2 regions of the Peribacillus sp. NPDC006672 genome follow, and region 2 is predicted to be linked to the other one. Evidence: a T-box and tRNA genes for the amino acid it is inferred to sense, from the RefSeq annotation. Region 2 holds a T-box; the other holds one or more tRNA genes.
The links. The T-box of region 2 lies ahead of glyQ (glycine--tRNA ligase subunit alpha). A T-box ahead of a tRNA ligase gene usually reads a tRNA of that ligase, here a tRNA-Gly.

Region 1 (8,528 bases), on a different contig from region 2:
TGCCTCTTCCGTTTCAAAGCTGGGAAACACCTCACATTCATCCACTATATACCCATTTCGAAACCGAGCCTCCCTTTCTTCCATTTCTTCTTCAATATAAAATGAATCCTCCTTTTTCAATAAATATTGCAGGTGCACTTGATAAGACAGGACTGTATCCATGTCTTCCTTTCTCTTCGAATGAACCTTGCCTGCTGCATTTACCCGAACAATTTCCGCAGCACGGTTCCTCATCAATTCCTTTTTCAGATGTAATTTCCTTTCACTCCGTTCCTGATTATCGGACGTATAAAACTCCACTCTTTCTTGTAAAAGTCGTTGCAATTGATCCCTCAAGTTCATGCCCTCCTTCTTAACATCTATGCTAATGTGTATGTGCGAGGGTACTATTGATGACACGAATTATGGGAAAAAAGCAAGTAAGTCAGTTGACTTACTTTAACTATATTACAGGCATCACTATCGGCGCGGTGGCTGCTTCCATCACAATTGATACAAGTATTGATATAGCTGTCGCCTTCGTTCGTTTAATCGGTTGGTCAGTACTCACTATTCTTGTAAGCTTTATTAAAAATCTCCAAAAGCTCGTATAATACTTGACGGCGAACCTACAAATTGTAATCAAAGATCCTAGAGAAAATGTTGAAAGGGGAGAGATTAAACATGGATGACCTTAGCATGTTATTTCGAGAACAAAGCATATTCTCCATGCAAGAGGTAGACTATGCCGTTTTAGAACCCAATGGTCAATTGTCTGTCTTAAAAAAGTGGATAGCCAGAGTGTTTCCAAAAAGGATATTACTTATGTGAAACCAATTAGCAGCCCAATAATATCTCTTTTTAGGTACCCGCAGGTATATATAAATATATATAAAAACAAATAATTTCACCATAAGAAATAGCGTAGCAACTAGTTATTTAGAATGGCAAGAATCCGAAAGAAGTGGTGCTGCAGCTAAACCTTAAGTATGAATTGGTAGATACCGTAACAAATATACCCGTATCACGACAATCTTATTACGAGAATGTAAGTTCTGCTGATAGTCGATACTGGTTTTATCTGCTGTTCAATAATGTCGTTACTACTACAAAAGACTACTACATAGTGGTTACTAATCTTGGGAGCTATCCGGTTAACTTTAGTGGTAACGTCTAAAAAAGAGAAAGGGGCAGTCCCAAAAGTCATTTACGCCTTTTGGGACTGCCTCTCCATCTTAAATATCATTTTGTTTCCAAGGTAAACTGCAGTCCCTTTTCAATTTCCGCCAGTACCTCTTCATCTGTTTCCTTCATTCGTGCTTCTTCCAGAACGGAAACGGACTGCCCCCGACCAATTTTCCCAACCGCCCATGCCGCCGTTCCCCGTATGACGGGCCGCGGATCATCCTTCATGACCTGGATCAGTTCGGGCAATGCCGTTTCATCTTTAAAGTGGGCCAAAGCTAAAATGGCATTTCTTTGGATTGGTTTTTTACCGCGCCAAGAGCCAGATACATGGCCGTATGTCTCTTTGAAGTCCCGATTTGAAATCGTAAGCAGAGGTTTCAACAGCGGTTTCGCTAACTCGGGGTCGGGTTCCATTTCTTCATGAAAATGAAAATCCATTCCTTTGTTTTTCGGACAAACGGTCTGGCATGTATCACATCCATACAAACGATTACCTATTTTCGTCCTGAACTCATCCGGCAGGAAACCCTTTGTCTGGGTTAAGAATGCAATGCAACGCTTGGAATTTAGCTGGCCACCCTGAACGAGCGCACCTGTCGGGCAAACATCTACACATTTATTGCATGTCCCGCATTGATCCTCCATCGGTTGATCCGGTTCAAATGGCAGGTTGGTAATCATGTCTCCCAAGTATACATAAGACCCGAATTCCGGAGTGATGATCATACTGTTTTTTGCACTCCAGCCAATTCCTGCACGCTCAGCCACTGCCCTATCTGACAATTCTCCGGTATCTACCATTGACTTCACCACTGCTCCTGGCACTTTATCTTTAATGAAAACCTCAAGTAACTGCAATTTATTACGAAGAACGGTATGATAATCCGTTCCCCAAGAAGCCCGGCAAAAGATCCCGCGCCGCTCACTTTTTGTGCTTTGCGGAGCATCCTTCAATTTCGACGGATAAGCAAGTGCAATCGAAATAATGGATTGCGGTTTTTCGAATATCAATTCAGGCCTGACCCTTTTTTCTATATCGCCTTCTTCAAACCCTGACTGATAATCCAGTTCCTGTTGACGTATCAGGCGAGCTTTCAATTCGGCAAAAGCCGTGGCTGATGTAAAACCGATTTTATCGATGCCGATCTCTTTACTATATAAAATCACTTCTTGCTTGAATGCATTCATATCCATATTAATCACCTACGTTCATTCAGTATTCCAATCGAAGCTTGTATCCATTTCAAACCATTGCTATCTATGATAAACTAATTGCAATCATTTTTGGAGGTGAAACGCTTGGAAATTACCGTATCAGCTAATCTTAGCAGTAAAATCCCCCAATTCAAAGTTGGGATCATTACATATGAAAACATCGAAGTAGGTCCCTCCCCGCAAATGGTGAAAGGGAGACTTCAACTATTTCAGGAAGCTCTTTTCTTCGACCTTGAGGAAAAGGAATTGACCGACTTTTCCGGCATTAAAGTGTGGCGAGAGATTTTCAAGGCTACAGGGACCAACCCGTCACGGTATCGCCCCTCCGTGGAAGCCCTGTACCGCCGCGTAAAAAAACAGAATTACTTGACACCCATCCATTCAGCCATAGATTTGAATAACTTCTTCTCCCTATTATATGAAGTTCCGATCGGCATTTATGATGGGGAAAAGTTATCAGGAGACATCTTGATTAAGATTGGCGAAAGAACGGATGGTTATGACGGTTTGAACGGCCGCTTGAATTCCATGGAAAATATGATTACATCAGCCGATCATGAGGGCGCATTCGGAAGCCCCTACGTTGATTCAGAACGCACGAAAGTCACCGAAGAAACGAAAAGAGCCATCCAAATCATTTATTTACAACCCAATACTCCAATCACAGAAGCACATCAGCTAACAAAATCGTTGATGGACATGTTCCTTGAAATCCACGGTGGTGAAGGGATTTACTCGATTGTTGAAGGCTAATCAAAATTGAACGGAAATAAACCCTTTCCACAATCGGAAGGGGTCTTTTCATGATTTTATTCCGTTATGCTGAATAGCTTTGATTAACGCTTTTTTTCGGTATAAAATACATGGCAGCCATTGTAACAATTAGTATTATTATACCTTGGGATACGAATAACAATCTTGATGATATCAATTCACTCAATATTCCAAGCATGACCAATAAAGCAAATAATGAAACAAAGGTGTTATAAAAGGAGTGAACTCGTCCTTGAACTTCTATATCCACCTCATATTGTATAGTTGTTAAATAGGCAATACGGGTTTGAAATGTGCAACCTACCAAAAAATACCCTAAAATGCCTGTAAATAGATTAAATGATAAAGAGAAGAACAAGATACTATATCCTAAAATTCCAATTCCCCATTTTTTTACAATAACAGGTAAGATAAATCCCCCCGCTATCGCTCCTAGTGCAAAGCCTGCATCTATATATCCAAATCCGGCAGCCCCTACTTTTAGAACATCTTTTGAGAAGATCGGTAATAGAGAATTTATCGTTCTAAGGGAAAGTGGATAAGAAAGCATGATAACATAAAGAATCCAAATTTGTCTATTATGTAGAATATATCGGTACCCCACCTTTAATTCTGCAATGAATTGTTCGAAAAACTTGGTATCTTTTACTTCCATACTCTTTTTTTGTTTAGTTATATAGTTAGATTTCGGCATTAATAGCCGCTCATTTTGTTAACGCATTACTATAATAGTTTTTCATTACCTCTTTTGACCAATGGGGCTGTTTAACTTGGCCAATTGGACCAAATTCAGCCATATAAGGTTTAATATCCAAAACAGGCGTTTGATCAATGGCATCCAAAGCTTTGACAGTTATCTTTAGACCTTCTACTTTTATCAACTCACATCTTGACACACCAATCTGATTAGGCCGGGCCTTGGCCCTCTGAGAAAAGATACCCACCTTTGGCCAATCAGTTCGATTTCTTGGATGCCTTGCATTGAACTGAATTTTTTCAGGGTCCACTTTATTCATATAAAATATGACTTCGATATGTGAAAATTGTTCTAACCCAAACAGGCAATCTTCTTTGAATTTGGAACGATCCAAAATTATCTCGGAAATTACTTCTCCCCAATAATCATCTTCTAAATTGACTCTATTATTTTTGATTAAACCTATTGGTTCTAAAAGTAGTGACATTTCGCTTCCCCCTCTATATGCAAAATTTTAAATTTAAAATGGATTCATTGAACAACCATTAGTTCCCTTCCCACAATTCTCCTCTTACCATTAAATGACCAGGCTCTATTCGAAAACATGAAATATATATACTTTCTTTATCACAACTGCAAGCTTGGGTAATTACATTACTAATAATCTCTATAATCCCTTTTATTTGTTGTTTATTATAAGAATTTTTACAATAAATCATTATCATTAAATATCACTTAAGATATTTGTATCCGGGCAAGAATTTGGACTGTAGAGTTTAATGATGGGCATGATCATTTACCTTTTCAGCCAATATTAGGTTTGTTTTGATGGGAAAATAATATTCATTCTCGATCTTTTTAATACTCATTTCCTCCAAATAATTCAATGGAGCATCATTTAATGCTTCCTAAATGGCAAGTTCTGCCTGAATCCCTGAACTTGCTATTTCACACCAACGTTTTACCGGAACTCCTGTTTGAGATTCTGATTGATCCTTTTTTATTTCAACATCCTTAAAGTCGCTCTGATCAAATATACGCTTCCAATCTTCGGCACTATAACTTTTAATGTGAGTGGGGTCATGTAAAAGTTCTAGTATATGATTAAATTTATCAATCTCATGATTATCATATCCAGCTAAATCTATAATGATTACATGCCCTCCAGGATTTGAAATCCTTGTTCACATGCTTACCTCTAATCACTTTCTGTAAAAAGTTTTAGATGGAGACGAGTTATGAATTAAAAAACGATGGGTAATTTAAGGCTTTTTAGCAATTGTTAATGGAACAGTAGGACATGCCCAGCTTTCTGCCTTGGAGTTCTATAGAATCATTTTGTCATGAGTCTTAATTCACAAATTGGATGTGGTTTATTATGAATCACGTATATCCATTGTTTGGCCACTAAAATGATTCCTTTTAAATAGAGATGGAAAGGGCATTAAAGTCTCCCTTCCCTGAAGAAGACTAAAATGAGCGGGGGGACAGTAAAAAAGCATACACCTGTCCAAATTGATTCTACAAATGTAGGTAATCAATTTTGAACAAGTGTACGCTTTATGAATTTATTACCATTTTTTTTAGAATGGTAGGATCTTTAAAAAATGTTTTATTATATTAGTGCTCCAGCTCATCAGAAACACCGAACTTTGTTACGGTAGAAGTAATCAAGACCTTCGTATTATTAATATCCTTCATCTGTTCCCAATTCTTCAATCTCTCCACGAAATTAAGTATCGAAATTGGAACAGATACCTATGCAATGGTTATCTTTGCCCATAATAATCCCCCATCCAGTCTTATCAATTCGTTAATATGTAGGTAAAAAGAGATGGTTATGACATTTGGACAATAAAAAAATCCCACTGTAAACAGTAGAATTCTTGTAATAATATTTAAACGCAAAGCTTCGTTCTCCAGGTAACGAAACCCTACGTTATGAGTATGTATTGGAGCGGGTGAAGGGAATCGAACCCTCATCATCAGCTTGGAAGGCTGAGGTTTTACCACTAAACTACACCCGCATATCCTTGTAGAACTTTGTCGAATCACCAACAAAATTAATTATATAGTTTAATGTGAAAAAATGCAATAGTCTTTTAAAAAAAAATTATAATAAATGTATTGTTACGTTAATATATTCATTCACTCTAGTAAAGATGTTAAAAAGTCCCCTGATTCAGAGAACTTTTTCATCCTATGATGATTTAAGACCAAATGACTTCCATTAATCGCGGATAAACCTGCTGTGCCGTTTCAAGCAGCATGATTAACTTCCTGAACGCCAGATCCGGTATGATATCCCCCTCAATGGAGTATGAATACCGGATGGAAATGGTCCCATTTTCTTCATAAAGCTTGGAATACCTAAAATTAGCATTATATTCATTCAACAGTGTATGTACATCCTGTTTCTTTTCAGGATTCTTCAATTCGGCGACATTAAAGCAAAATAAGTCCGCCACATTTTCATCTTGATTGAATGCAAATACTAAAAGGACCTTCCACCCGTCCTTTAACTTTTGCTCAGCCCTAAAAAAGGTGGTGCCATCTTCATTCAACTCATTCATATAGATTTTCTCACTTGTTAAAAAATCACGAAATTTAGCAACGTTTGACATGGTTCATCACCTTTCTGTTTATAAGTACATTTTATAATGAAAACTGGCATTTTTACAGACTTTTCTATAATACTTCCAATTTCCTCCTATTAACAGAGGCATGAAACACTCATTAAATGAATGGGAGTCAAATTGCTTTCATCAATTGTCTAACTTTATTGGGTCAGATCGAGTTTTTCTACAGTAGTCTGGGATTATATTATGAAAAGGAAAACGGCCTTTCCCCGATTGAATATCGAAAAAAGGCCGCTTTTATTATAAACTGCTTAAAAATCACAACAAAGGATCTTCCTCAGCTTTATTTCCGCAATACTTAGAGTTGAGCGAATTTAGGTTCCGCAACTTTTACAAGCTGCTTACCGAGGTTCGTTCCTTTAAACAAACCTAAAAATGCATCAGGTATGTTTTCAAATCCCTCAATAATCGTTTCCTCATATTTCAACTTTCCTTCTTGGAGCCACTTGCCTAAATCTGTCGCACCCTCTTGGAATCTAGCAGCATAATTTCCAACTGTAAAACCTTTCATAAGTGCACTCGTTTTGATCATCGCCGATTGCAGACGCGGTCCTAGATCTTTCCCTTCTGCATTATACGAGGAAATCGCTCCGCATAATGGAATTCGGGCATTCGCATTCAAAAGTGTGAAAACAGCATCTGTCACCTCGCCGCCCACATTATCGAAATAAACATCGACTCCATCGGGAACAGCATTAGCTAAATCTGTCTTAAAACTATCTCTTTTATAATTTACGGCTCCATCAAATCCGAGCTCTTTCGTTAAGTACTCAAGTTTTTCATCTGAACCAGCGATGCCAACAACCTTCGCACCTTTAATCTTAGCAATTTGTCCGACTACTGAACCAACTGCTCCAGCCGCTCCTGAAACCACTACAGTTTCACCTTCTTGAGGTTTACCAATATCAAGCAAACCAAAGTAAGCAGTTAAACCGGGCATTCCAAGAATCCCTAAATGAGTTGTGACGGGAGCCACCTTGGGATCAATCACACGGACTTCTTTTTCGGTGACAACTGTGTATTCTGCCCAGTCGATATTCCCAACAACGACATCCCCTTGTTTGAAGGAATTCGAGTTGGATTCAACAACTTCAGCAACAACGCCACCCGTGATGACCTTATTCAATTCAAATGGCGCAATGTATGATTTGGTATCTTGCATTCTTCCACGCATGTATGGATCGACAGATAAATATAGCGTCCGTACTAAAATCTCATTATCTTTTGGTGTGGGAACTTCACTCTCAACAAAGTTAAAATCTTCTTTCGAAGGCATACCTTTTGGACGGTTTGCCAGGGTGATTTTTTGTTGTTTTGTTTGTGTCATCATTCGTTCCTCCTTGATTCTGAATGCGTAATATCGAAAAGAAGCGTATCACTGTTGAAGTTCATAGGTCAAAGAATATGATTGCCTTTTGCTTCCATAACATTCTTTATGTAGCCTTTCCTGAAAATAATAAACTTGCTACGACCAATTATGTCCCGTGTTTTTCATTCATATAAATGTCATGAGGAAAAGGCTTTGTTACCTCCAATATTCGTTTTAAGAATAAATAATGTACGTAGACTTCTACAATATACGGTTCTTCCTGGAAAATTTAACGGCCTTTCCCCGTTTGGATACCGAGAAAAGGCCGCAGCTTGAATTTATTGGTCTGCTTGGCAAATGGTCAAGCTCAGCAGTTACCTTTTTTCTTCTTATTTATATTCCTGGTTTTAAACGTCAGCCTGGACAGTTTGCACTGCAATCATCGAGACTATGTTCGCCCTTGAAAAATCTTTGCAAGCATATGTGAACTTGGTTTAATGGATGGTCTACATCAATTTTGAAATAAACATCGTTGCAATTCCAAAGTAAATAAGTAACGAAAGTATATCATTCAGTGTTGTAATTAGCGGACCAGAAGCAACGGCGGGATCGATGTTGAATTTATATAAGATTAGAGGAATGATGGTCCCAGCTAAGGTCCCAATAATTAAGGTCATGACTAATGAACTTCCAACCACTAATCCCAGGACGGGATTCCCCTGCCAAA
Region 2 (8,528 bases):
TCGCCCCATCTAATTTAGCTAGTGAAATCACTTCATCCACGTTTTGTTCATCTTCAATGTACGGAATTCGCTTTATGGAAAAAGCAGATCCCGAGAACTGGCTTGCAGCTGCTTTTGTAACCAATTCCGCTGTTTCGCCTACTGAATCCGATACAACATATATAATAGAACCGTTCATATTCTCCGTCATTCCTTTTGCAAGCCCCCTAATAGCCTTCATCAGCCAAAGCTACGAATGCTTTCGTAATATTGGTTTTTGTAATTCTTCCAATTACTTCATAGCCTTTTTCTGTGTCTTTGACGACCGGTAATGAGTCGATTTGCTTATCAATCAATTTTTTGGCAACATCAATCAAAAGATCTTCTTTTGAACACATTGTAATATTGGGCATCCTAGTCATGATGATATTGACTGGAATGGAGTTAAGCTCTTGTTTCCCAATACTCGCACGCAACAAGTCTTTCCTGGATAAGACACCAACAAGCAATGCATGCTTATCGACAACGAACATTGTCCCGACATCTTCTAAAAACATCATGACGATTGCATCATATACGGAAATGCCCTCGTCAACAACGACCGGGATCGATTGGTAGTCTCGTACATAAAGATGGTTAAGGCTGTCGGTCAAAAGCTGTGTTCCTGACCTGCCTGTATAGAAATACCCCACTCGCGGCCTGGCATCAAGAAAACCTGCCATCGTCAAAATGGCTAGATCTGGACGAAGAGTCGCCCTCGTAAGGTTCAATCTATCGGCAATATGCTCTCCAGTAATCGGTCCGTTTTCTTTTACAATTTGTAAAATATGTTCCTGACGCTTATTCAATTGGATTATAATCACCACCCCACTGCTTTCGCAGAGTAAAGTAACAAAAGTCATTCATTAAATAATTATATACTAAATTATTTAATAAGGGCATGTTTGTCCTAATTATTGACCATTTATCTTTTTATGGAAATCGGAAACCCTTGTTTAAAGTATTTCCGATTTCCATACACCCTTTCAGTTATGTAAGGATGATTTTATTCATGGCGGCAAAACTTGCAACCAAATCACTGATTTCCTTCATAAGAGATAAACGGTTACTACGTATTGCTTCATCGTCTGCCATGACCATTGTATTCTCAAAATATGACTCTATTTCCGATTGGAGCGAAACAAGCTGTTCAAACCGCTCATTCTCATCTTTAGATTCAGTATAGCGCATTGCTACATTTTGATATTTTTCGTATAGCGCTTTTTCTTGATCATTTTCAAAGACACTTGGGTCGACTGTCACTTTATTGTCACATTTCACGGCAATGTTCATGACGCGACTTAAAGCTTCCAGGCTTTCTTTAAATCCTGCTTCGTCTTTTTTCGCATCCAAGACGTGTGCACGTTCCACGATGGAGTGGATATAACCGATCTCATTGAACAGAACTGCGTCAATCAAATCGTAACGGATTTGCTGTTCTTGTAGCAGGTGTTTTACACGGGCTTTAAAGAATGTGAACATATCCGCTTTAACTTCCTCAAGATCACGTTTTAAGATACCTTTTGATTCTAGACCTTTAAGGCCTAAAACAATAAGCTCCTCTAAAGAGATATTCCATTTCTTCTCGGCTAGAATTTGGACGACACCGCTCGCCTGCCTTCTTAGTGCGTATGGATCCTGGGAACCTGTCGGAATGACGCCAATAGCGAAGAATGAAGACAAAGTATCAATTTTTTCAGCTATACTAACAACCGCTCCAATGACAGATGGCGGAACATTGTCATCCGCATGCCTTGGCATATAGTGTTCATTGATGGCTGCGGCCACTTCCTTGGCTTCTCCTTTTAGGAGCGCATATTTTTCACCCATATACCCTTGCAATTCAGGGAATTCATAAACCATATGGCTAACCAAATCGAACTTGGCAATTTCCGCTGCACGAAGGGCCATTTCTTTTTCCGCCTTTAAATTCAAGGCATCGGCAAGAACACCGGTCACTGCAGTTACTCGGGCAGTTTTCTCGGCCAATGTACCAATTTCTTCATGATAAACGATGCTGTCCAGTTTTTTCAAAGCAGCCGAAATCTCTTTTTTCTGATCTTCTTTATAGAAGAATGCTGCATCTGATAGGCGTGCACGCAATACTTTTTCATTCCCTTTAGAAACCTTATCCAAATGGCGATCATCACCATTACGCACGGTTACAAAGAAAGCAAGTAGCTTGCCGTCTTGATCTTTGACCGGGAAATAACGTTGGTGCTCCTTCATTGAAGTGATCAGTACCTCTGCAGGAAGCTCAAGGAATTCTTCTTCGAAGTGTCCAAATAACACCGTTGGATACTCCACCAAATTATTGACTTCTTCAAGCAGGTCTTCATCGACTGGGATGATCCAGCCCTTTTCCTGCTCAAGCCCTTTAATCTGATCTAGAATAACTTGTCGGCGTTTATCTGGATCCGCCATTACAAATTGTTCTTTTAACGTTTCTTCGTACTGTGCCGGCAGCTCGATGATTGCACTATCGCCCAAGAAACGATGTCCCTTTGTTTCACGGGCCGTCTCGACATCAGCGATGCTAAATGGCACTACTTCATTACCGAATAAGGCAATTAGCCACTTAATCGGACGGACAAAACGAAGATCTTGGTTGGCCCAACGCATATTTTTCGGGAACGTCATGCCTGTAATAATTTCCTGTAGCTCAGATAAAAGCTGGGCTGTCGGTTGTCCTTTTATGAATTTATTCACATGGGCATATTCTACACCCTTGAGTTCTTTAAAATAAATATCCTCTGAAGTCATGCCTTGGCCCCTGACAAATCCCAATGCAGCTTTAGACCAATTGCCTTCGCTGTCCAAAGCTATTTTCTTAGCCGGTCCTTTTGCTTCTTCTTCGATATCCTTTTGTGATTCTTCCACGTCTTTCACCAATATGGCCAAACGTCTTGGTGTGGAAAACGCTTCAACCTCTCCGAATTCAATCGCTTTTTCCGTTAGCCATTTCTGCACTTTATCTGACAGCTGATTCATGGAAGCTGTCACAAAACGGGCTGGCAGCTCTTCCAATCCAATTTCCAATAACAAATCACGCTTGCTCATTTGTATTCTCCCCTTTCACTTTCAGAATCGGGAAGCCTAATTTTTCCCGCTCTTCATAGAAGGTTTTAGCGACCTTACGCGCTAGGTTACGGCAGCGGGCAATATATCCCGTTCTTTCCGTTACCGAGATGGCGCCTTTGGCATCCAAAAGATTAAATGTATGTGAACATTTCAAAACATAATCATAGGCAGGATGCACAAGCCCTTCTTCCATTTGGCGATGCGCTTCCTTTTCATACATCGTGAAAAGTTGAAACAGCATATCTAGGTCGGATGTTTCAAACGTATATTTTGAATGTTCGTATTCCGGCTGTCCAAATATATCCCGAACCGTGAATCCTTCTGTCCATTCCAGGTCAAATACGTTTTCCTTATCTTGAATGTAAGAGGCAAGACGTTCGATCCCGTATGTAATCTCCACGGAAACCGGCTTACATTCAAGGCCCCCCACTTGTTGGAAATAGGTAAATTGCGTGATTTCCATTCCATCAAGCCATACTTCCCAACCGAGACCAGCACACCCTAGTGATGGGTTTTCCCAATTGTCCTCTACAAAACGAATATCATGCTCTAGCGGATTAATCCCTAAAGCGCGCAATGAATCCAAATATAACTCTTGGATATTGTCAGGCGACGGCTTCATGATCACTTGGAACTGATGATGCTGATACAGTCGATTAGGGTTCTCGCCATAACGACCATCAGCCGGACGGCGGGATGGCTCCACGTAAGCAACACTCCAAGGCTCAGGTCCAATGGCTCTCAGGAACGTGTATGGGCTCATCGTTCCTGCCCCTTTCTCTACATCATAAGCATTCATTAATATGCAGCCTTGTTCAGACCAATGCTTTTGTAACGTTAAAATCATATTTTGAATATTCATCGTACACCTCCAGGTTATTTAAACGGCTCTTTAAAAATTAAGGATTGGAACCCTTTCACAGGCAAACAAAAAACTCCCGTCCCTATGCGAAATGCATAGGGACGAGAGTATACCCGCGGTTCCACCCTAATTGCCGTTTATAAAACGGCCTCTTTTAAAGCAACATGCTCCGGAAACGCCCTTCCCTGTAAATCCATATCCCGGCTTCCACCGTCCCGGGTTCGCTTTTTATGGAGAATGACAGATACTCTTTTCCATCAACGCAATCTTCTTATTTTAATGATTAGAATTTTATACAAACTAGCATGGAATGTCAATAGGTCAGAACTTAAAACATATCTTTCATCGTATCAATCTGTTTTAGGAACTTTTTTGATTTCAAATGGAGACCGGAATATTCCTCATAATATGCATCTATGATTTTCTGGAGTTCCTTTTTCGTTTCAGGCTTGACGGAAATGTTTCCTAGCCTTGATAAATCGAAATAATAAAATATCCTAAGCAATTTGACGGCTGCAGGTGAAATTTTAAAATGATAGGGATCCTTCCCGAGACAGCGATGACAAATAAAACCCGCTTCCCGAAGCGAGAAGGCGAATTCCCCTTCCGTTTCACCACAAACAGCACATTGATTCAGCACTGGGTTAATCCCGTTGACGGGCAGCATCTTCATTTCAAAAATGAATTTCAAAACCTCTGCGTCATATTCTTCGTTTATGTAATGCAAGGTTTGCAAAAGCAATTCATACAAATATGGATTCGGTTTTTTATCATCGACGCTTTTATCAAGCAACTCAACAATATAAGAAGCATAAGCAGTCGCAAAAAGATCCTCCCGTATGAAGCGGAGTGAATCGACCATTTCACCTTGCTGAAGACTTCCGAGTCCGGTTGATGTGGTTACAAGGAAATACCCGGAGCAAAAAAGCTGGGTGACGGCAGCAAGCCTGCTGTTAGGTTTACTGGCTCCTCTAGCCATAACGCCAATTTTTCCTAGCTCTCGGGTATATATAGTAATGATTTTGTTATTTTCTCCATATGCAGTTCGCCTTATGACAATGCCCTCACATTTTTGGAGCATACCAAGACACCACCCATGTTCGCCAAGACTAACCTATGAAACAGGAAAATCAATTTCTGCTAGCTCATCTTTCAATACCAAGGGTCTTTCCTGTCTTTCGACTTCTATCTCCTTAAACAGCAAATAGGTGTCCACATTACCTGTTTCACTAAATAATTCCCAGGTAAAATCCAACATATAAAGCCCACCTTTCATTTTTAACTAGCAATATGAATATCCGACCATATGATTAGCTTGACCGTTTTCCAAACTTTCATAACGCGTAAATTTTGTTAATTAATACTCGCTCTCATTGAAACCATAATCGCGAAGCTGGCTGGCTTTGTTACGCCAATCCTTCTGTACCTTTACCCAAAGTTCCAAGAAAACTTTCGAGCCCAATAAGTTTTCGATGTCCACCCTGGCACGGCTACCGACTTCTTTAAGCATTTTCCCTTGCTTACCGATGACGATGCCTTTTTGTGAATCACGCTCGACAACAATCGTCGCCATGACATTAATGGTATCGCTGTTATCCATTTTTTTAATTGAATCGATGACAACAGCCACTGAATGCGGAATTTCTTCACGCGTCAGGTGCAATACCTTCTCGCGGACCAATTCGGAAATGATAAAACGTTCCGGATGGTCGGTCACTTGGTCAGCTGGATAAAACTGGGGACCTTCTGGCAGATGTTCCTTGATTTGTTCAAGCAATGTATCGACGTTATTTCCTTCAAGTGCAGAAATCGGAACGACTGCCGCAAAAGGGTAAAGCTGCTGGTATTTTTCAATGATTGGAAGTAAATCATCTGGATGCATCGCATCTATTTTGTTTACAACCAGGAAAACAGGAGTTTTTACGGTTTGAAGTTTTTCGATGATAAACTCGTCACCGCGCCCGTATCCTTCAGTCGCATTGATCATGAAGAGAATCAAATCGACCTCTTTCAATGTATTCGTTGCCACTTTCATCATGAAATCCCCAAGCTTATGCTTTGGTTTATGAATGCCGGGTGTATCAATGAAAATCATTTGTGAATCGTTTTGCGTAAGTACACCCTGAACCTTATTTCTTGTAGTTTGGGGTTTATCACTCATAATCGCGATTTTTTGACCGATGACCCGATTCAGAAATGTACTCTTTCCAACATTAGGTCGACCAATAATCGAAATGAAACCTGATTTATAACCTTTTACTTGTGTATCATCAAATAATTTATCCATTTAAATCCTCCGGTGAAAAAGCTCCTGGAAGCAATTCCTGTACTGTTAGTTCTTTTATATCCCCATTTAAGTTGGTCAAAACTACCGGCATATCCTGGTCACACAGTTCTGAAATAACCTGCCTGCACGCCCCGCATGGAGAAACGGGACCATCGGTATCTGCCACGACTGCAAGTTTAGTGAATTTTTTATCGTTATGGGCATAAGCGCTGAATAAAGCGGTCCTTTCAGCACAATTACACATGCTGTACGCAGCATTTTCTATATTACAACCATGATAGACCTTTCCATCAGCGGTCAAAAGGGCTGCCCCCACTTTAAATTTGGAATAAGGCACATAAGCTTTTTCCCTAGCTTTTTTAGCTTCTTCAATCAATTCATTCGTATTCAATTCACATCTTCCTTTCAAATTGAGTACCATTTGGCAACCTACAGGCCAAACTTAGGCAAAAAGATAATCAATCCAACTATTATGGAGAATATAGCATATACGAATACAGCGCCGGCTGCAATATCTTTTGCCTGCTTGGCAAGGGGATGGATTTGATCCGTCACCAGGTCAACTACCCTTTCAATCGCTGAATTAACGAGCTCTAACGTAATCGTACCGGCTATGGCCGCCAAAATGAAAAGCCATTCCATCCCATTCAATGAGAAATACCAGCCAAAGAAAACGACGATTGCCGTTAACACGAAATGAATCTTAATGTTGCGTTCCGTTCGAACAGCCTCCAAAATTCCCTGACAGGCAAAAGAGAAACTTTTTAATAATGGATACCTTTTTTTACCCTTCTCTTGAAAGTCCATATTCTTCCAAGATCTCCTTTTGTTTTGTGAACATCTCTTTTTCATCTTCTTCATTCATGTGGTCAAATCCTAATAAATGAAGAAAGCCATGCAGTGCTAAAAATCCAAGTTCACGGTCGAAAGAATGACCATATTCTTCAGCCTGCTCTTTCGTGCGTTCAATGGAAATGATGATATCGCCTAACATGCGGGGCATTTCCGCACCGACAATTTCCACTTCATCTTCCCCCATTTCTTCAAGTGCAAAAGAAATGACATCGGTTGCTGAATCTTTATGACGATATTCTTTATTGATTTCCCGAATTCTCTCATTGTCCACAAATGTAACTGACAGCTCGGTATCTTTTTCAATGTTTTCTTTTTTTGCCGCAAATTGCAGAATGCTTTCAACAAGTCGCTGAGCTTCTTCCGTTACTTCGTTCGTTTCATCCATTAAATCGATAGCTAAAATCATTCTTTCACCTTCTGTCCTAATTTATCCGGCTCCGGATATTCAATCCTGGAGTGGAAGATACCATTAAGCGATTCACATAAGGAATGCTTCACGATACTCAATTCTCTCATAGTAATGTCACATTCATCAAATTGACCATCTTGAATCCTGTCCTGAATGATGAAACTTACCAGTTCTTCAATCTTCTCTGGGGTTGGGTGCTGCATCGATCTGACTGCAGCTTCCACACTATCGGCAATGCCTATGACGGCTACTTCCTTCATTATCGCCCTCGGCCCTGGATATCGGTAAGCCGATTCCAGTGTGGCATCGTCCTGTTTTTTTGCCTTATGGTAGAAAAATTTCAATAAAGTTGTCCCATGATGCTGCTCTGCAATATCCACTATCTCTTTCGGGAATTTGTGACTGCGCAGCATCTCCCCGCCATCAACGGCATGGGCGATGATGATATCCCTGCTCGTTTCCGGCTGTAGCCGATCATGCGGGTTCTCCACGTTCATCTGATTTTCGATGAAGAAGTGCGGCCGCTTCGTTTTACCGATATCATGATAATAACTGCCGACCCTTGCCAGCAATCCATTAGACCCGATGGCTTCACAAGCCGATTCCGCCAAATTGGCGACCATTACACTGTGATGATAAGTCCCCGGAGCCTCAATCAAGATCTTCCGCAGTAACGGATGATTGGGATTCGAAAGCTCAATAAGCTTAATAGATGATAAGATCCCGAAACCAGCCTCGAAAAACGGTAAAAGGCCCATGGTCAAAACAGCTGAACCAACTCCAGAACCTATGGCAGCAGAAGCATAATATAAATACTCCATTCTAGTATAATGGCCGTCCATAATAAAGATTAGTGAAAATACGAATGCCATATTGATTAAAGACAATAGTAGCCCTGCAACCAGAACCTTTGATTTGAAATTGGGCCTCGATAAAATGATGATTGCCGCCAATCCCCCGAAAATGATATAAAGCCCCATCGAGAAATCCAGATTACCAGGCGTATCACCATTAAA

Region 1: it has a tRNA-Gly gene. The T-box ahead of glyQ (glycine--tRNA ligase subunit alpha) is inferred to sense a tRNA for this amino acid. The anticodon was not compared.

What each region holds. Positions count from the first base shown of each region.
Region 1 covers NZ_JBNNOR010000010.1:113,874-122,401, reverse strand. Annotated here, with positions in the region: gene ACQKKK_RS17490 (amidase domain-containing protein) at 1-336, opposite strand, end outside; gene ACQKKK_RS17485 (hypothetical protein) at 393-593, shown strand; gene ACQKKK_RS17480 (YetF domain-containing protein) at 640-810, shown strand; gene queG (tRNA epoxyqueuosine(34) reductase QueG) at 1,222-2,361, opposite strand; gene ACQKKK_RS17470 (B3/B4 domain-containing protein) at 2,467-3,135, shown strand; gene ACQKKK_RS17465 (MFS transporter) at 3,200-3,850, opposite strand; gene ACQKKK_RS17460 (SAM-dependent methyltransferase) at 3,861-4,340, opposite strand; tRNA gene ACQKKK_RS17455 (tRNA-Gly) at 5,807-5,880, opposite strand; gene ACQKKK_RS17450 (YbjN domain-containing protein) at 6,064-6,477, opposite strand; gene ACQKKK_RS17445 (NADP-dependent oxidoreductase) at 6,791-7,819, opposite strand; gene mgtE (magnesium transporter) at 8,308-8,528, opposite strand, start outside.
Region 2 covers NZ_JBNNOR010000001.1:489,332-497,859, reverse strand. Annotated here, with positions in the region: gene ACQKKK_RS02485 (pyruvate, water dikinase regulatory protein) at 1-190, opposite strand, end outside; gene ACQKKK_RS02480 (helix-turn-helix transcriptional regulator) at 207-881, opposite strand; gene glyS (glycine--tRNA ligase subunit beta) at 1,009-3,078, opposite strand; gene glyQ (glycine--tRNA ligase subunit alpha) at 3,065-3,961, opposite strand; T-box leader at 4,056-4,231, opposite strand; gene recO (DNA repair protein RecO) at 4,290-5,042, opposite strand; gene ACQKKK_RS02460 (YqzL family protein) at 5,076-5,219, opposite strand; gene era (GTPase Era) at 5,319-6,248, opposite strand; gene ACQKKK_RS02450 (cytidine deaminase) at 6,241-6,639, opposite strand; gene ACQKKK_RS02445 (diacylglycerol kinase family protein) at 6,678-7,055, opposite strand; gene ybeY (rRNA maturation RNase YbeY) at 7,033-7,509, opposite strand; gene ACQKKK_RS02435 (HD family phosphohydrolase) at 7,506-8,528, opposite strand, start outside.